DNA from 2 places in the Zobellella aerophila genome. Region 2 is predicted to be linked to the other one. Evidence: riboswitches for the same ligand, from Rfam matches in the RefSeq annotation. Region 2 holds a riboswitch; the other holds the start of a gene.
The links. Region 2 has a riboswitch for lysine ahead of ABD806_RS02000 (Na+/H+ antiporter NhaC family protein). Riboswitches for the same ligand answer to the same signal wherever they lie in the genome.

Region 1 (9,950 bases), 570 kb from region 2:
GCGAAAAGCTTGATGGGGTGCGTGCCTACTGGGACGGCCATGCGCTGATCTCCCGTCAGGGGAACCGCTCAAACGCGCCCGATTGGTTTACCGCCGGCTTTCCCGGCCAGCCACTGGATGGTGAGCTGTGGATAGGACGGGGACGCTTCGATGAGCTGTCCGGTGCGGTGCGCCGTTACCGGCCCGACGAGCGGGAATGGCGGCGGATCCGCTTTATGGTGTTTGACCTGCCCGCCAGTGAGTCGCCGTTTGAGGGGCGACTGCTCACCCTGCAGGCACTGCTCAGTGACCGGTCTGCGCCCCATATTGCCCTGGTTGAACAACGCAAAGTCGCCGACGAAGAGGCGCTGATGGCCTGGTTGGCCGAGGTGGCGGCGGGGGGTGGGGAAGGGCTGATGCTGCGCCGGGGCGATGCCCTCTACCGGGCCCGGCGCACCGACGACTTGCTTAAGCTCAAACACCACTAGGATGCGGAAGCGGTGGTGGTCGGCCACCTGCCCGGTCGGGGAAAATATACCCATATGCTCGGCGCCTTGCTGGTGGAAACCCCCGACGGCCGGCGGTTCCGTATCGGCACCGGTTTTACCGACCGGCAGCGTCGTCACCCCCCCGGCATCGGCAGCATCATCAGCTATCGGTACCGGGGGGAAACCCGTAAGGGTTTTCCCCGCTTTGTCAGCTTCCTGCGGGTAAGAGACGAAGAGCCGGCACGGCAATAGCGACTTGGCCGGTGTCATTCTCATTCCTAACCGTTGCGGCCGGCGGCTTGGTCCCGCCCGAGTTGTATCAAACGGCTATAATCTTGAAACGACAACTATTTATCGTCTCGTCACCCTAACTTCAGCCAATGCCCCGAGCCGCTTTTGCAGTAAGCCGGCCGACCCATAGACCCACTATGCGTTGCGTCTGTCGTCTTGAGTGCGGCCAGTTGGGATGGCGATGATAGTATCGGGATACCCCCTAATTGTCACAAGAGGATAGGATATGTGCCTGATCGCCTTTTCCTGGGATCCCGGTGGGAAGATGCCGCTGTTATTGCTGGCCAACCGGGATGAGTTTTATGCCCGTCCCACGGCGGCGGCCGACTGGTGGCCGGGGCCGGCCGGTGTCTGGGCGGGACGGGATCTGCAGGCGGGCGGCACCTGGTTGGGGTTAACGAAAACGGGGCGCTTTGCCGCCCTGACCAACTTTCGCAACGGCGTACCCCAGCATCCCTTGGCGCCTTCCCGGGGTGCGCTGGTGGCGGATTTTCTCGATACTCATATCAGCCCGGAGCACTACAGTCGGCGACTGATGACCCGGGCCAATGAATACAACGGCTTTAACCTGGTGGTGGGCGATATCTACGGCGTAACCGGCCCTGCGTCTGTCTGGTATTGCGGCAACCAGATAGGGGCCGAGGCACGCAGCCTGCCGGCGGGGCTCTATGGTTTGTCCAATGCGGTGCTCGATACCCCCTGGCCCAAGCTGGAGCGGCTGAAGGCCCGCCTGGCCGGACTGGGGGGCGATCACCGGGGGCTGGTCGATGCCTGCATGCGGTTTTTGAGTGATCCCACCCAGGCGGATGAGGGCGAGTTGCCGATGACCGGCGTATCCCGCGAGTGGGAGCTGGACCTGTCTTCCATTTTTATCGTGCGCCCGGACTATGGCACCCGGGCCCAAACCGTGGTGCAGGCCTATGCCAACGGCACGCTGGAAGCGACCGAGCGCAGTTTTGACGACGCGGCCCAGGCCCGGGCCCTGCAGCCGGATGCGGTGCGGCGCATGCGCTGCAGCGTGCCGGCGGGTCCGCTCGCAGCCTCATGATTGCCCGCCTGTTGGCCGAGCTGGTGTTGGTGGTGCACCTGCTGTTTATCCTCTTCGCCCTGCTGGGAGGTTTGTTGCTGCTGTGGCGTAAATGGCTGTTGTTTATCCACCTGCCCTCGGCGGCATGGGCCATGCTGGTCGAGTGTCAGGGCCGTACCTGCCCGCTCACCCCGCTGGAAAACCGCTTGCGGCGGCTGGCCGGGGAAAGCGGCTATGAGGGGGGCTTTATCGACCATTATCTGATGGCCATCATCTATCCGCCCGGGTTGACGCCGGACATGCAACTGCTGCTGGGGCTGCTTGCCCTGGGCGTTAACCTGCTGATCTACGGCGGGGTTGGCTATCGATTGTCTCGGCGCACGAGGGGGGCCTGAGCTTGCCATTCCGGCGAGCGTGGCCACACTTGTGTTGACCGGTCGGCACACCGCCGGCCATGGGATATAACCGTTCGATGAAGCAACCCGCGAGGAGACCAAGATGCCAGTCAAACCCATACCCGAAGGCTATGCCAGTGTAACGCCCTATTTGAGCATTAAGGGCGCGGCCCAGGCCATCGCCTTCTACCAGCAGGCGTTCGATGCGGTGGAATTATTCCGCATGGCCGCTCCGGACGAAAAAATCGGCCATGCGGAACTCCAAATTGGAAATACCAGGATAATGCTGGCCGACAGTTGCGACCAGGAGGCCTTTCGCGATCCGCTGCAGCTGGGCGGCAGCAGCATCGGCCTGTACCTGTACGTGGCAGACGTGGATGCGCAGTTTGCCAAGGCGTTGGCGGCGGGAGCCAGGGAAATCCGTGAGCCGCAGGATCAGTTTTATGGTGATCGCACCGGCACCCTGGCAGATCCTTTCGGTCATATCTGGTTTCTCGCCAGCCATGTGGAAGACCTGTCTGAAGAAGACATCGCCCGGCGGGCCCAGGAGCTGTTCCAGCAAGCGGATATCTGACACTATTTCTGACGGCCGGCGCCAAGAGAGCGGCCGTATTTGGGTAAGGATGCTAACGGAAGGATCGCATAATGAAAGAGCTGTTTATCGCCAATAAAAACTACTCATCCTGGTCGCTGCGGCCCTGGTTACTGATGCGGATGCTGGATATCCCCTTCAACGAGCATCTGGAGCCCTTCGGCTCCGGCTCCAACTGGTCGACATTCCGGCGGTTTTCACCTACCGGCAAGGTGCCCTGCCTGGTGGATAACGGGGTAGTGGTATGGGATTCCATGGGCATTACCGAATATCTGGCCGAGCATGATCCCGGGGTCTGGCCCAGGTCGGCCCAGGCCCGGGCCTGGGCCCGCTGCGCCGCCGCCGAGATGCACTCCGGTTTCTTTGCGCTGCGCAACCAGTGTCCGATGAACTGTGGCCTGCAGGTTGAAATGAACGGGATCGATGCCGAACTGCGGCAAGATATCGAGCGTTTGAACGAGTTGTGGTCGGAGGGGCTGGCCCGTTTCGGCGGCCCCTGGCTGGCGGGTGAAGCATTCAGCGCCGTGGACGCATTTTTTGCGCCCGTGGCCTTCCGGGTGAGCAATTACGGACTCAAACTGGCGCCCGCAGCCGATGGCTATGTGCGGCAGCTGCTGGCACTTAAACCCATGCAGGACTGGTTGGACGCCGCCCTCCGCGAGCCCTGGCGTGAGCCGGGACATGAAGCCGAGGCGCACCAGGCGGGCAAGATACTGGCCGATCGGCGGCTGCCCGTCGGCTCATCAGCGGGCATGGCTTGAGGAGGCTCAATGGCACCGAGCAGGGCGCGGCGACAGCCAGGGCCCGCTTTGTCAAAGGTGCGGGACGGGCCGGCGAGAGGGAGTGGGGGCGGGATGAGCTGAGTCGTTACCTCCGCTGGAAAAACAGCAGCCATGGATGAGATGGCCGGCATGCTGGACGGCCATCAGACCCTGGCACGGCTGGGCATTGCGCTGCTGCTGGGAATGCTGATCGGCATCCAGCGGGGCTGGCAGGCCCGGAACAGCCAGGCCGGGATGCGTATCGCCGGCATTCGCACCCACGCCCTGGTGGGCCTCTTGGGTGGTTTGTCGGCCCTGCTCTCCCAACACTTCGGCGGCTGGATTTTTGCGGTGTCCCTGCTGGGGGTATTCGGTATCTGTCTGGTGGCCTATCGGGTCCGTAGCCAGCAGGTGGCCGATTACAGTGTGACCGGCGCCATCGGGCTTATCCTGACCTTCTGTTTTGGCGCCGTGGCGCTGGTGGATGATCCGGCCATCGCCACCGCCGCCGCGGTGATCACCGCCTTTATCCTGGATAACAAACAGGAGATCCACGGGCTGTTGCACAAGCTGCAGCAACATGAACTGGACGCCGGCCTGAAGCTGTTGCTGATCTCGGTGGTGATGCTGCCGCTGCTGCCGGACCTGAATATGGGGCCGGGGCAGGCCATCAATCCCTACCAGATCTGGTGGATGGTGGTGCTGATCGCCGCCATCTCTTTTGTCGGCTATTTTGCGGTGCGGGTCGGCGGCACCGAGAAGGGCATCCTCTTTACCAGCCTGTTTGCCGGCTTGAGCTCCTCCACCGCCCTGACCCTGCATTATGCCCGCTTGTCGCGGGCGAATCCCCGGCTCAGGCCCTTGCTGGCGGTGGGCATATTGCTGGCCTGCGGCACCATGTTCCCCCGTATCCTGGTCTATTGCGCCCTGATCAACCCGCGGTTGTTGTCATCCCTGTTGCTGCCGGTGCTGGTGATGACGGTGTTGCTCTATGTGCCGGCAGTGTTGATCTGGTTGCGCCACCGCAAGCCGGTGACCGTCGACCAGCCCCGGCTCAGGATGAAGCCGCTGGATCTCAAGCTAGCCATCAGCTTCGGCCTGTTGATCATGGTGATCATGGTACTCGGCGAATGGCTCAAAAACTGGCTGGGCAATGCCGGTATCCTGCTGCTGGCGATGGCCTCGGGCATTGCCGATGTGGATGCCATCACCCTGTCACTGACACGGATGTCGCTGACGGGTATCGACTTTGCCACCGCCGTGCTGGGCGTCGTACTGGCCGCCTCGGTCAATAATATCGTCAAGTCATTGCTGGCGTTTACCCTTGGCGGGCGGGTGCTGGGCATCAGGGTAGGGGCCCCCATGCTGCTTTCGCTGCTTGGTGGTGTGCTGGCCGCCTGGTGGTTTTAAACAGGATGGTCGCATGTCCAATGTTCAGGTGTTCTTATCTACCCTGCTGGCGATGATTGCCTTCGCCGGCAATTCGCTGCTCTGCCGGTTGGCTTTCCAGGGTACCGGGATAGATGCGGCCAGCTTTACCGGCATGCGCCTGCTGTCCGGCGCCCTGGTGCTCTGGCTGCTGGTGGCGCGCGGGGGCAGCTGGTGGCCGGCCTGGGCGCTGTTTCTGTACGCCGCCGCCTTTTCTTTTGCCTATCTGTCGTTGGATACGGGTACCGGGGCCCTGTTGTTGTTCGGTGCCGTGCAGGTGACCATGATAGGTGCGGGTCTGTGGCGGGGGGAACGATTAAACCGCTGGCAGAGCCTGGGGCTGGGGTGTGCCTTTGCCGGACTGGTGGGCTTGTTGCTGCCGGGGGTGTCGGCACCCCCCTTCGCAGGTGCCGTCATTATGTTAACTGGCGGGGTGGCCTGGGGCGTCTATTCATTGCGTGGACGGGGTGTCGCCGATGCGACCCGGACCACGGCCGGCAACTTTTTACGTGCCGTCCCCCTGGGACTTGGGCTGTTCTTCGCCTGCTTACCCTGGGTCAGGCTGGATGCTACGGGGCTCTGGTATGCTGTTTTGTCCGGGACCCTGACCTCTGGCCTGGGCTATGCGGTTTGGTATCGGGCGTTGGGCGGATTGAATGCCACCCAGGCGGCCACGGTGCAGCTGAGCGTGCCTATGCTGGCGGCCCTGGGGGGTATACTGTGGCTGAGCGAACCCCTGACCCTGCGTTTTTTGCTGGCCTCGGTGGCGGTGCTGGGTGGGGTGGCCCTGGTGATCCTCAGGCGTGGTTAATATCACATTTCTGCAATGATTGGGGCAGAAAGGGCAAGGGCGCCCGAAGGGGCGCCCAGGGTATTTAGGCGGGCAACAGGGTCTGGTGCAGATCCTGTACCACGCCGGCGGCGGCGTCATCGTTGACCAGGAAGCAGAGGTTATGGGGGCTGGCGCCGTAGCAGATCATACGGATATTGACGTTTTCCAGCGCCTGGAACACCCGGCTGCCGGTGCCGCTGACTTCGCTCATGCGGTTGCCGATCAAGGCCACCAGGGCCAGGCCATGTTCCACCTTCAGGTGGCAGTGTTTGCCGAGTTCCGCCTGCACTTCGTCGGTCAGCAGCTCGGCCCCCGCATCCAAGGTCAGGGACACGCTGACTTCCGAGGTGGTGATCAGGTCGACGGAAATCTTGTGTTTGGCCAGGATGCCGAACACCTCGGCCAGGAAGCCGTGGGCCTGGAACATATTCAGGCTGGTCAGGGTCAGCAGCACCTGGTTGCGGCGAAGGGCCAGGGCTCGGAACAGCGGGGCCTGGGGGGTGGCGTTGCGGATCCAGGTGCCGCCCGCTTCCGGTGCCTTGCTGGAGCCGACGAATACCGGGATCTGGCGGCGTACCGCCGGCTGCAGGGTGGCCGGATGCAGTACCTTGGCGCCAAAGGTCGCCATTTCCGAGGCTTCGCTGAAGCTGATTTCCGGAATGGCGCGGGCCTCGGTCACCAGCCGGGGATCCGTGGTGTAGATGCCGGGCACATCGGTCCAGATTTCCACGGCGGACGCCTCAAGCGCCTCACCCAGCAGGGCGGCGGAAAAGTCGCTGCCGCCGCGACCCAGGGTGGTGGTCCGGCCATCGCTGGCGGCGCCGATAAAGCCCTGGGTGACCACCAGTTGCTTTTCGCACAGGGGCTGCAATTCGGCGACGGCGGCCCGGGCCAGGGCGCCCAGATCGGGCGCGGCACGGCTGAATCTGTCGTCGGTATGCATGATCCGGCGCACATCGAACCAGACGGCGGGGGTGCCGCGCTGTCGCAGCAGCTCGACGAACAGGCGGGTGGACATCAGCTCGCCCTGGGCGACGATCTCGTCGTTCAGGGCCTTGCTGGGGCTGATCGCGGCGCTATCCGACAGCTCCTTGATATGGTGCAGGATTTCTTCGATATGACGGCTCAGCATTTCGGGGTTGCCGAGGCTGGTCAGAATACCCTGCTGGATGTCGTTCAGCTGTTGCAGCAGCTCGGCCCGGTGCGCCGGCTGATGTTCTCCCGAGGCCAGGGCGACCAGCAGGTTGGTCACCCCGGAACTTGCGCTTAACACCGCCAAACGGGTATGGGGGTTCTGTTCGAGGATGGCGGCGCAGCGGCTCATGGCCTGATGATCGGCGACGCTGGTCCCACCAAATTTGGCGACAATAAGTTGATTCAAGTGCAGCTCCTTGAAGTATGCATGCGAAAAATAAATAACAACGGGGGAACGACTGCAGATACGAGAAAGGTCACGTAGAAGCACTCCACCCATAGGTGACAACCCGAAGGATTCAGCCTCCGTGGCCGACGATAACAAACACCCCTTTGTTATCACCTCGGCGTTGTGTCCCCTGACCGGCGATCCTGGGAGTGGGAGCTCCTCCTGCCGGCTGCCTGAACAACGCGCCTCTTCTTTGCCCGATGACGGGCTCCCTATAACTACTGACTCACGGCTCGAGTGTCAATGGTTAACCGGGAAAAACTAACATTAAACCAGGTTTTTTATCATGATTTTCGAACGGCGCTGGTAGTTATACAGCTGTTGCTTGCCCATCGGCAGGGCCGACACGTCCACCGGCTCGAAGCCGCGTTCCCGGAACCAGTGGATGGAGCGGGTGGTGAGGATAAACAGGGCGTTCATGCCCCGCTTCTTGGCTTGTTCCTCCACCTTGTGCAAGAGCATGTCGCCCCGGCTGGAACGGCGGTAATCCGGGTGGATGGCGACACAGGCCATTTCCGCCATGCTTTCCTCCGGGAAGGGATAGAGGGCGGCGCAGCCGATGATGGCGCCGTCCTTTTCGATAATGGTGAACTGGTCGACTTCCATTTCCAGCTGCTCCCGGGAACGGCGCACCAGTATGCCCTCTTCCTCCAGCGGCCGGATCAGGTCCAGGATGCCGCCGATATCATCGATCCGGGCCTGACGGGCCTGTTCGGCACTCTGGCTGACGATCTGGGTGCCGAGCCCGTCCCGGGTAAACAGTTCCTGGATCAGGGCGCCGTCTTCCCGGTAGCTGACCAGATGGCTGCGGGGCACGCCACCGCGGCAACTGGCAATGGCTGCCCGCAGGTAGCGCGCGGTGCCCGACATCTCATCGCCTTCGTTCAGCAGTCGTTGCAAGGCCGCCTCCGCCTGCTCCGGGAACAGTTCGGGCATGGCCACGCCGGACTCATCCAGCACGCCACGCTGGGAGCAAAAGCCGATCAGCTTGTCGGCCTTGAGCTCGATGGCCAGCCGTTTGGCCAGCTCTTCCGAAGACAAATTAAAACTCTCGCCGGTCACCGAAAAACCGATGGGGGAGATCAGCACGGTGCCGCCATGGGACAGCTGGTGATGGATGGTGTCGGTATGGATACGACGGACCCGGCCGGAATGCAGGTAATCCACACCGTCATCGACACCCAGGGGTTGGGCGATAACGAAGTTGCCGGTGACTACGTTGATGCGGGCATTCTGCATCGGGGTATTGACCAGCCCCATCGACAGGCGGGCCATGATATCCATCTGCAGGCCGCCGCAGACATCCTTGATGATGCGGAAGCTGGTTTCATCTGTTACCCGCGTCTGTTTATGAAACACCCCTTCCAGGCCGGCCTCGGCCAGGCCGTTGTCAATCTGCGGACGGGCGCCGAACACGATAACCAGGCGGATCCCCAGGCTGGTGAGCAGGGCGATATCGCTGATGATATTGGGAAAATTTTCCTGGGCGATGGCTTCGCCACCCAACATGACCACAAAGGTTGAGCCCCGATGCAGATTGACATAGGGACTGGATTGACGAAATGCCTTGACCAAAGCAGCATCGTTGTCGCGCACGGCTTTTCCTTTACTGGAGACTGGATAGGCCCTAATGATCGTGAAAAATCATGCAAAAAACAACATTAAATATTTGGTTTTTGCCGAGGTGGCGGTAGCCGTTTGTTAGCGCTGTGGCCATGAATGACGCAGTTTGGTGGCTGTTTGTGGAAAGCTTCCTACATTCGAGTCTGTAATTTTATATTCACTTTTAACTCGGATTCGGGTCCGCCGCTGACCAGCGCTCGACGGGGGGAACTGCAAAAATGGGATGGGCGCCCAAGAAACGAAAATTTATTTTTTTCGCTTTATGTTACTATTTTTTTGTCGGGGCATGGGCGGGATCCCGGACCACAAATAACTATAGCTAAAACAACAAAAGTGAGAAAAAAACAATGCAAAGGAAACTGTGCTTGGCGGTGTTAGGGGGGCTTGCGGCGCTGGCGAGCGGGCCCGTGCTGGCGGTGGAGGAACGGCTGGATCTGACCGGCTCAACGGTGGGTATGTTCGCGGTCTTTATCTTCGTACTGGCGTATATCCTGGTGATGAGCGAAGAATATCTGCATCTGCGCAAGTCCAAGCCGGTGCTGGTGGCGGCCGGCATCATCTGGGCCGCCATCGGCTGGACCTACATCAACCATGATATTCCGGGGCTGACGGAGCAGGCGTTCCGCCACAACCTGCTGGAATACGCCGAGCTGTTGTTGTTTCTGCTGGTGGCCATGACCTATATCAACGCCATGGAGGAGCGGCGGCTGTTTGATGCCCTGCGGGCCTGGATGATACGTAAAGGTTTCAGCTACAAGAGCCTGTTCTGGTTGACCGGCCTGCTGGCTTTCTTTATTTCTCCGATTGCCGACAACCTGACCACGGCGCTGCTGATGTGTGCCGTGGTGGTAAAGGTGGCCGAAGGCGACAAGCGTTTTATCAACCTCTGCTGTATTAATATCGTGATCGCCGCCAACGCCGGCGGCGCCTTCAGCCCGTTCGGCGATATCACCACCCTGATGGTCTGGCAGGCGGGTATCGTCAAGTTCAACGAGTTCTTTATCCTGCTGATCCCGGCCCTGGTGAATTACCTGGTACCGGCCATCGTCATGAGCCTGTATGTGGAAAATCGTCAGCCCGCCGCCATGTATGAGGACATCGAGCTCAAACG
Region 2 (9,950 bases):
ATCGTCAAGAACCTGACCGACTACGGTGCTTTCGTAGACCTGGGCGGCGTAGACGGCCTGCTGCACATCACCGACATGGCTTGGAAGCGCGTTAAGCATCCTTCCGAGATCGTGAACGTGGGCGACGAAATCAACGTCAAGGTCCTGAAGTTCGACCGTGAGCGTACTCGTGTATCTCTGGGCCTGAAGCAACTGGGCGAAGATCCTTGGGTCGATATCGCCAACCGTTATCCGGAAGGCACTCGTCTGTCTGGCCGTGTGACCAACCTGACCGACTACGGCTGCTTCGTTGAGATCGAAGAAGGCGTTGAAGGCCTGGTTCACGTGTCCGAAATGGACTGGACCAACAAGAACATCCACCCGTCCAAAGTGGTTTCCGTTGGTGACAGCGTAGACGTGATGGTACTGGATATCGACGAAGAGCGTCGTCGTATCTCCCTGGGTCTGAAACAGTGCAAGTCCAACCCTTGGCAGCTGTTTGCAGAAACCCACAACAAGGGCGACCGTGTTTCCGGTAAGATCAAGTCTATCACTGACTTCGGTATCTTCATCGGTCTGGACGGCGGTATCGACGGTCTGGTTCACCTGTCCGACATTTCTTGGAACGCCAATGGCGAAGAAGCCGTTCGCGAATTCAAGAAAGGCGATGAAATCGACGCAGTCGTACTGCAGGTCGATCCTGAGCGCGAGCGCATCAGCCTGGGCGTGAAGCAAATCGACGAAGATCCTTTCAATAAGTACCTGTCAGATAACAAGAAAGGTGCTATCGTTAAGGGTAAAATCACTGCCGTCGATGCCAAGGGTGCCGTCGTTGAGCTGGAAGAAGGCGTGGAAGGTTACATCCGCGTTGCCGACATCTCTCGTGACCGTATCGAAGACGCTTCCACCGTTCTGAGCGTAGGCGAAGAAGTTGAAGCCCGTTACGTTGGCGTAGACCGCAAAAACCGCACCCTCAGCCTGTCTATCCGTGCGAAAGACGAAGCTGAAGAGAAAGCTGTTATGGATAACCTGAACCAACAACAGCAAGAAGAAGTTGGTTTGAGTGCCATGGCCGAAGCTTTCAAGGCTGCAAAAGGCGAATAAGCCTGTCCGAATTCAAAAGGGGGCGTTCGCGCCCCCTTTTTATTTGGTGCAGAAGGAGCAAGTAACCATGACCAAATCTGATTTAATTGAGCGATTGGCCACCCACTACAATCATTTATCTGCCAAGGAAGTGGAAAATGCCATTAAAGAAATCCTTGAGCAGATGGCATCCACACTGCAAACCGGTGACCGCATAGAAATACGCGGTTTCGGCAGCTTTTCCCTGCACTATCGTGCACCCCGCCAGGGCCGTAACCCCAAAACCGGGGAGAAGGTCGAGCTGACGGGTAAATATGTTCCTCACTTTAAGCCTGGCAAAGAGTTACGAGAGCGCGTCAACCCCGCCTGACAATCCATGGCATTCTTCGTTTGATCTCATATTTCATGGCATGACGACTGGTAGCTCAGGCTATTTTCCGGGATAATCGGCGTACTCAAAATTAGGATGTTGAGGGGGTAAGGTGAAAATTATTCTGGTCTTGGTTATCCTGGCAATTCTGTTTGGACTTGGGTTAACCTTGGGAACACAAAACGATCAATTGGTGCAGGTGAACTATCTCATCGCCCAAGGTGAATTCCGCCTCTCCAGCTTGCTGGCGGTAGTGTTTGTCGCGGGTTTTGTGTTGGGCTGGCTGATACTGGGTCTGGTGATGTTGCGCCTTAAGATGAATAATTCAGGGCTACGCAAGAAGGTCGATCGCCAACATAAAGAGCTGGAAGAACTCAGGGCCTTGCCTGCTAAGGATTGACGAGCCCCATGCTGGAATTGCTGTTTCTGCTACTTCCGGTAGCCGCGGCTTATGGCTGGTACATGGGACGACGGGGTGTTCGCCAGGATGCCCAGAAACAGTCAAATACCTTCTCCCGGCAGTATGTTGCCGGGCTAAATTTTTTACTTTCCGATGAACCGGATAAAGCGGTCGATCTCTTTATCCAGTTGCTGCAGGTCGACAGCGAGACCATAGATACCCACCTGGCATTGGGCAATTTATTCCGCTCCCGTGGCGAGGTGGATCGTGCCATCCGCATTCATCAAAACCTGATTGCCCGCCCTAATTTGACGCTGGAACAGCGCCACCTGGCTATGCTGGAGCTTGCCCGAGACTTTCTGGCGGCAGGTCTGCTGGACCGGGCCGAGCAAATCCTGGTGGAGTTAAGGGATGATCCCGACTATGAGCAGGAAGCGCTCAGCCAACTGATGATCATCAACCAACAGCTGCAGGAATGGGATAAAGCCATTGAAGTGGCGGCTCGGCTGAAAAAATTGCAAGGACTCAAGGTGTCTGTGCCCATGAGTCATTTCTATTGCGAGCTGGCAGAGCATAAATTGCGCCAGGACCAGCTTAAGCCTGCCATCGCCAGTCTTAAAAAAGCGCTGCAGGCCGATCCGGGTTGTGTGCGGGCCAGTATCAGGCTGGCCAGCCTCTATATGGAGCAGGCGCAATGGTCCCTTGCCATCAACCATTTGAGCAAGGTGAGCGAGCAGGATATGGATTTTGTCAGCGAAGCCCTGCCCAAGCTAAAAGATTGTTATCAGGCACTCGATCAGCCCGCCGAGTGGGCGTCCTTGTTGGAACAGCTGGTAGCCAAGGGGGCGGGCGCCAGCGCTGTGCTGATGCTGGCTGACTGGCTACAGCAAAATCAGGGCCAGCTGAATGCAGAGCAGCTGGTTCTGGGACAATTAAAGCGTCACCCGACCATGAAAGGTTTTTATCGCCTGATGTCTTACCATGCGGCCAATGCGGAAGCAGGACGAGCCCGAGAAAGCCTTGAAATGCTCAAGGATCTGGTAGACACACAAATCCACGCTAAACCGAGCCACCGTTGCGGTCAGTGTGGTTTTTCCAGTAATACCCTATTTTGGCAATGCCCCTCCTGCAAGCAGTGGGGGAGTATTAAACCTGTGCGTGGCCTCGACGGTGAATAATCACGCCAGACAGACAAATAAAAAGGTAGCAGATGCAAGACTCCAAGACTCAAGATCCAAAGATCATCGTCGCCCTCGACTTTGCCGATGAGCAGGATGCCAAGACCCTGGTTGCCAGGCTGACTCCCGAGGCATGCCGGCTGAAGGTGGGGAAGGAAATGTTTACCCTGTTCGGGCCCAGGTTTGTGCGTTATCTGGTGGACGCCGGCTTCGATGTATTCCTGGATCTCAAGTTTCACGATATTCCCAACACGGTGGCCAAGGCCGTAGCTGCGTCTGCCGAACTGGGGGTCTGGATGGTTAACGTACATGCTAGCGGCGGTGTACGAATGATGGAGGCGGCGCGAGCGGCCCTGGTGCCTTATGGTGATAAGGCGCCACTGCTGATCGGGGTGACAGTGCTTACCAGTATGACAGGTGAGGAACTGCATCAGACCGGCGTGTTACGTTCACCGGCGGAGCAAGTGCTGTCGCTGGCCCGTCAGGCTCGGCAGGCGGGACTGGATGGGGTGGTCTGTTCCGCCCAGGAAGCCAGTCTGCTAAAGGCCGAACTAGGGCCGGACTTCAAGCTGGTGACCCCGGGAATTCGCCCGGCCGGCAGCGAGGCCGGCGATCAACGGCGTATTATGACGCCAGAGCAGGCCATTGCCGCCGGCAGCGACTACCTGGTGGTAGGACGCCCCATCACCCAGGCGGATGATCCGGCGGCGGTATTGGATGAAATTAATCGCAGCATGGAATAAACACGGGAAGTTGGCAGAGAAACGGGCCTATTTCTCAATGCTGTTCAGTTAAGGGGGTCGTCACCCACTGGGCCGGCCATTGGCATCATGGCCGAAATATGTTCCTTGAATTTCCGCCATCCATGACGGTCAGATGGCGTCGTCGAGCCCCAGGGACGGGATGCCGGCGGATCTGCGTGGTGGAGGAGGGCTCCCTTTGCTGATTAACTGAGCTGCATTAGACTTACTTCTTACTTCTTACTTCTTACTTCTTACTTCTTACTTCTTACTTCTTACTTCTTACTTCTTACGTCTAAATAGCTGTTCCGAATAGTAGGTGACAGCGACCGGGTATCGCTAAGCAGAGCCTCTGCGCCAGGTATGGCGCAGCGGAGCCCTCAGGGGGGGCAGCTTGCTGCCTGCATCGAGCTTGGTAGCGGACTGAATATCCAGTGAATATTCGCAGCCGTTACCAAGCGAAGATGGCCTTAGCTCATGATGTGTCGGCGTGCGTTACCCGGTCGATGTAGCAGTATTAGGAACAGTTATTTAGCGCCTCAAATTCACCCCGATACCAGAAGGCCCTTAGCCTGTCCAGCCAGGGGGCGACATCCAGCCCCTGGCCCCGGCGCCAGTGGGCATCATAATAGGTATTTAGATAACGATCACCCTGATCACAGATCAGGGTGATCAGGGATCCCGACCGTTCTTGTTCCGCCATGGTCTTTAATTTAAGTAGGATGCCCATAAAGTTGGTACCGGTACTGCCGCCGCACTTACGGCCCAATATCTCTTCTAGCAACAGCATGGCCGCCAGGCTTGCCACATCGGGGATCTGATGCATGTCATCGATGATATCGGGCATGAAACTGGGCTCTACCCGGGGGCGGCCTATGCCTTCTATACGCGAGCCGTTGGCGGAAGTCAGCCCGGGATCCCGTTGCCGGTAATAGTCATAAAACACCGAATGCTCCGGATCCACCACGCACAGCCGGGTACGCATCTTGGAGTAGCGGATATGGCGCCCTATGGTCGCCGAGGTACCGCCGGTGCCCGCGCTCATCACCACCCATTCCGGTTCTGGAAAAGGCTCCTTGGCCATCTGTTCGAACATGCTTTCGGCAATATTGTTATTGCCGCGCCAGTCGGTTGCACGCTCGGCAAAGGTAAATTGGTCGACGAAATGACCGCCGGTTTCTTTTGCCAGGCGATATGATTCGGGATAAATCAGGCTGGCATCATCTACCAGGTGACATCGGCCGCCATAAAAGTTGATCTTGGCAATTTTTTCAGCGGAGGTGTGCCTGGGGATCACGGCGATAAAGGGTAAACCCAGCAACTTGGAAAAGTAGGCTTCGGACACCGCGGTACTGCCGCTGGAGGCCTCTATGATGGTCCTGCCTTCATCGATCCAGCCATTGCAGAGGCCATAAAGGAATAAGGAGCGGGCCAGCCGGTGTTTCAGGCTGCCGGTGGGATGGCTGGATTCGTCTTTCAGGTAAATATGACGATCTGGCCAGGACGGTGGTGTCACCTTGAACAGATGGGTATCGGCGCTGCGCTGGAAGTCGGCTTCTATCTTGTTGATGGCCTCGTTGACCCATAAACGACCCATGTTGGCTCCTGTTGCCGCAAATTTTTATAGTCTATAGGAAAGGAGAAAATATGTAATCGTCGGGTTTGCGCGTTTGATCAGGGTGTCCATACCTTGTGATAAGTATCGGATACGACCTCGCTCCGCCCATGGCATACCTGTACCGGCTTGAGCGCGAGGTTGGCCGGCGGGGAGCTGGTGGACAAGAATAACTCCAGGGTAGTTTGCTATGCTCACTGGATGAGTTGAAGTCCTTTATCTGTTGGTGCCGCGGCTTGTCGGGCCCGGATAAAATGTTGCCTCGAGGCCGGTTGAATAACATACAGAAAGAGTTGTTTGATATTGGGTGTGACTATCCTTTGCCTATAAAAGCCATTTTAGTAGTAAGCCAAATCTGACAGGGTTGACTGTCTGGAAGTCTGTATCGATGAGTTGTCTGCTCGTTTGCTTCTATTACGCCAGTTGATCTTGCCGGATGGAGTCAGCAGGTCACGGCATTTCATATGGCACGCACCATTGCCAGGCGGGCAAAGCGACAGCTGGTGTCATTGGAAATAAGGTTAATCCGGAAAGTACCAGGTACCCCGACAGGCTAAGTGACCTGTTGTTTGTATTGGCCTGGGATACCGCACTTCAGAGGGGGGAGAGGAGACTAACTGGCAGCAGGCTAAACTGAGGCTTAAGACGACTAAATAAATTTCAGGGCCGGAGGGCCCTGAAATTGTGTTATTTGATTAAGAAATCATCCAGGCTGCCGCCGTTGTCCAGTGCTGTTTGGATAACTGAAGGCTTGCGGCCTTGGCCAGTCCAGGTTTTCTGCTCGCCATTTTCGTCGGTATAGGCATATTTAGCAGGACGCTTACTACGACCGACGGATTTTTTGCTCGGTTCGGCCAGTTCAACCAGGTCATTAATATCGATGCCGTCGGCGGCCAGCATATTCATGTATTCTTTCAGTTTACGCTCACGTTCGGCGGCGGTGGCGCGTTCTTCTGCTTCAGCTTCGCGACGCTCTTCAACCACTGATGATAATTTTGCCAAGCCTTCTTCTAATTGCTCCAAGGTGAGTTCACGGCCAGCGGCGCGCAGGCTGCGGATATTCAGCAGGGTCTTTAGAAATTCAGTCATCGCGATTACCTATATAAGTTATTTGCTTCGATATTTAAGCTGGTTTAAGTCAACATAATTATTTTATATCACGCGGTTAACTAATACAAACTCAAATTAAAAATGAAGGAAGTGGTAATTCAAAACAATATTTTGTAATGCATTGCATATTGCAAAAAAGCATATGGTGATGAAAGTGTTAAACGTACTACCAACTGCCTGGGCTAAAATTTTTCCTTATTTAGTCTATGGTAAAGCTAAAGGTAAAGGTATCGGACAGAAACATCAGTTGTTCGGGCTGTTTATTAATCAGTTACTCACAACCTGGTGTGAAAAAAGAGGTACAAGAGATACAAAAGAGACCTTTTTGTTTAAAATCGGACTCATTGGTGACTCTTTTGATATATTGACCTGTAATGATTTATTTATTTGGATTAATATATTGATTTTAATGATTAAGTTAGTACAATGAGTTGTTCTAACTTGCGTAGAGGTGCGCGTCTTATCAGTTCAGTCGATCAGTTCAGGGTGATACTGTTTATGCTGATTAAGAGGAAGCCGCGCCGAAGCCGCCTTTGCCGATCGGGCAAGGTGGTTGGGATCAGGTCGAACAGGCCGGATACTGTCATGCATATGCCATGATGCGCTACTGCTGGGAATGTTAAGGGGCTCTGTCTGACTTGTCTTTTCCTGGTGGGTTTTTTAGCAAGCAAGCATAGGTGCTGTAATGGATTCCCATCTTTTTATTCAAACACATTGGTCTTTACTGCCACCATTATTGGCCATTTTGCTGGCTATAATGACCCGTCGGGTGCTGTTGTCGCTAGGAATGGGCATTGTGCTGGGGGGGCTGCTGGTTAACGAGTTTCAGCCTGTTGATTCCATTAGCCATTTGTTTAATAAGGTTTTATCCCTGTTTTGGCAGCAGGGAGGCCTGAATGAATGGAATATGAACATACTGTTATTCCTGTTATTGCTGGGTTGTATCATCAGTATCCTCAGCCGGGTAGGCGCTACTCAGGCATTTGCCGAATGGGCGCAAGAGCGTATTAAAAGTCGCCGGCAGGCTAAGATCATGACCGGTTTACTGGTGTTTGTCTTTTTTATCGACGATTACTTTCACAGTCTATCGGTGGGAGCCATATGTCGCCCTGTGACCGATAGATTCAACATATCCAGGACTAAGCTTGCTTACCTGCTTGATTCCACGGCGGCTCCGGTATGTGTGTTAATGCCGGTATCTTCTTGGGGAGCTTATATTATTGCCTTGGTAGGCGGCATCCTGACCAGCTACAGTATGACCGGGCACAGCGCTTTCGGTGCTTTTTTGTTGATGGGGAGCATGAACTTTTATGCCATCTTTACCCTGCTGATGGTCGTGCTGGTCATTAAGGGAGACTGGGATCTAGGGGCCATGGGGCGTCATGAATCCCTGGCCCTGGAAGGAGAATTGTTTGACGGTAACAAAGGTGCGCCACCAGGCGTAGCCGATATAGCCGGACCCGATGGACGGGTCAGTGATCTGGCATTAGCCATCGGTGTGCTGACATTGGTGACGGTATTCGGCCTGTTATTTAGCGGCGCACAGAGTCTGGCGGCAAATGATTTGCCTTTTAGCTTGCTGTCGGCCCTGGAAAATACCAATGTAGGGCGAGCCCTGGTATTAGGGGGTGTGGCCGGGTTAGTCGTTTGTGGCTGGGCGATGTTGCGCCAAAAAGCCGATGTCGGACAATGGGGGCAGGCGTTGTGGACGGGTATCAGGGGGATGCTACCGGCCATCTATATTTTGCTGTTTGCCTGGACCATAGCCGGTATGATTTCCGAGCTGGAAACCGGGAAGTATCTTGCATCCCTCATTCGGCAGAACCTGCCGGTCTATCTGCTGCCGGCCCTGTTGTTCTTGTTGGCGGGGATAATGGCATTTGCTACCGGCACCAGCTGGGGTACCTTCGGCGTTATGCTGCCTATTGCCGCGGATATGGTGATGGCGATCGATGCTCAGCTATTGCTACCGGGTTTATCTGCCGTCATGGCGGGAGCGGTATTCGGGGACCATTGCTCGCCCATATCAGATACCACCATATTGTCTTCTACCGGGGCTTCTTGCCATCATATCGACCATGTGATTACTCAGCTGCCTTATGCGCTGTCTATCGCTTTGGTGAGTGTGGCTGGATATTTGGTATTGGGGTATAGCGGCTCCCTGGCCACGGGCTTTATTGCTGCCCTGTCGTGTTTTGCATTGATACTCCTCGGCTGGCGTCGATGGCAAGGGAGGAGGGCCCATGGCGTCGCTGCACTATAAATATGCCGCCATGAATTCGGGCAAGTCGACCCAGCTTATTCAGGCGCACTTTAATTACCAGGAGAGGGGCCTGACACCCTATGCCATGACACCTCGCATGGATACCAGGGCGGGGATGGGTATTATCCGGGCCCGGGTTGGGTTGCAGCTTGAGGTGGATACCTTCGGCACAGGCTGTAACTTGTTCAGGTTGATCAAGGTGAAGGCAGAGCTGGCATCGCTGGATGTATTTATTTTGGATGAGGCGCAGTTTCTGACCCGGGCACAGGTGTACCAGTTGGCGCAAATCGTGGATGAGCTCAATGTTCCGGTGATGGCTTACGGTTTGAAAAGCGATTTTCGTGGTGAGCTGTTCGAAGGCGCTTACTATTTGTTGTGCTTGGCCGACAAGCTGGAAGAGCTGAAAACCATTTGCTGGTGTGGAAACAAGGCCCATATGAATGCCAGACTGGATGCCGAGGGGAGCCTGGTCAGGGAAGGAGAGCAGGTGGAAATCGGCGGCAATGAACGCTATGTGGCACTCTGTCGCCGGCATTATATCCAGGGTAAGGCTCGGGCCTGAGTGTTAAACAAAAGGCGCCTGACGGCGCCTTTTGTTGTTTGTTTCCTGCTCAGAATCGGTAGTTCATCTGAAGGCCAAACAGGTAGGCATCGCCGCCGGAGATAAATTCAAAGTTATCTTCTTTGACGTCGACCTTCTTACCGTTCAGGAAGGCAAAGGAGGCATCGAAGCTCAGTTGCTGGTTGTAGCTGTAAGTAGAGCCCAGGCTGTACCAGACACGGTTGCTGTCGGGAATCGAGATGGAGCGGAATGCTTCCCGTACCGGGGATCTGTCATAGGCAACACCGCCGCGCAAGGTCCATCGCTCATCGAGCCGATGGGTGGCGGCGGCACTCACCCGCCAGCTGTTTTTAAACTGTTCGTCTTTCTGGAATAGTTCCTGGCCGGTGGAGCCCACGGCTTTCAGCTCCTTAAAGCTGCTCCATTCGGTCCACAGCAGACCATAGTGCAGTGCCCAGTCGGGATTGAGCCGATGGAAACCGGAAAACTCCGCCATGGCGGGCAAGGTGACATCCAGGTTGGCGGGAACCCTCTGCTGTGCGGAAGTAAGTCCCGTAAACTCCCCACTAAACTTAATATCGACCCCAGACCGATAGCTCAGGCCCCAGCGGTTGTGCTCATCGGCCTCAACCAGCAGGCCGATATTCCAG

Region 1: linked by a shared signal. The riboswitch ahead of lysC (lysine-sensitive aspartokinase 3) and the one ahead of ABD806_RS02000 (Na+/H+ antiporter NhaC family protein) in region 2 are both predicted to bind lysine.

The regions. Positions count from the first base shown of each region.
Region 1 is NZ_BAABCX010000001.1:980,796-990,745, reverse strand. Features, by position in the region: gene ABD806_RS04655 (DNA ligase) at 1-467, shown strand, start outside; gene ABD806_RS04650 (hypothetical protein) at 480-719, shown strand; gene ABD806_RS04645 (NRDE family protein) at 985-1,806, shown strand; gene ABD806_RS04640 (DUF2784 domain-containing protein) at 1,803-2,180, shown strand; gene ABD806_RS04635 (VOC family protein) at 2,284-2,754, shown strand; gene ABD806_RS04630 (glutathione S-transferase family protein) at 2,826-3,533, shown strand; gene ABD806_RS04625 (MgtC/SapB family protein) at 3,666-4,943, shown strand; gene ABD806_RS04620 (DMT family transporter) at 4,957-5,772, shown strand; gene lysC (lysine-sensitive aspartokinase 3) at 5,837-7,174, opposite strand; lysine riboswitch at 7,245-7,415, opposite strand; gene argA (amino-acid N-acetyltransferase) at 7,484-8,812, opposite strand; gene nhaD (sodium:proton antiporter NhaD) at 9,187-9,950, shown strand, end outside.
Region 2 is NZ_BAABCX010000001.1:413,958-423,907, forward strand. Features, by position in the region: gene rpsA (30S ribosomal protein S1) at 1-1,083, shown strand, start outside; gene ihfB (integration host factor subunit beta) at 1,094-1,432, shown strand; gene ABD806_RS01970 (LapA family protein) at 1,545-1,832, shown strand; gene lapB (lipopolysaccharide assembly protein LapB) at 1,841-3,010, shown strand; gene pyrF (orotidine-5'-phosphate decarboxylase) at 3,043-3,753, shown strand; gene ABD806_RS01985 (PLP-dependent cysteine synthase family protein) at 4,268-5,347, opposite strand; gene ABD806_RS01990 (H-NS family histone-like protein) at 6,053-6,454, opposite strand; gene ABD806_RS01995 (hypothetical protein) at 6,624-6,905, shown strand; lysine riboswitch at 6,914-7,090, shown strand; gene ABD806_RS02000 (Na+/H+ antiporter NhaC family protein) at 7,161-8,738, shown strand; gene ABD806_RS02005 (thymidine kinase) at 8,719-9,300, shown strand; gene ABD806_RS02010 (outer membrane protein transport protein) at 9,350-9,950, opposite strand, start outside.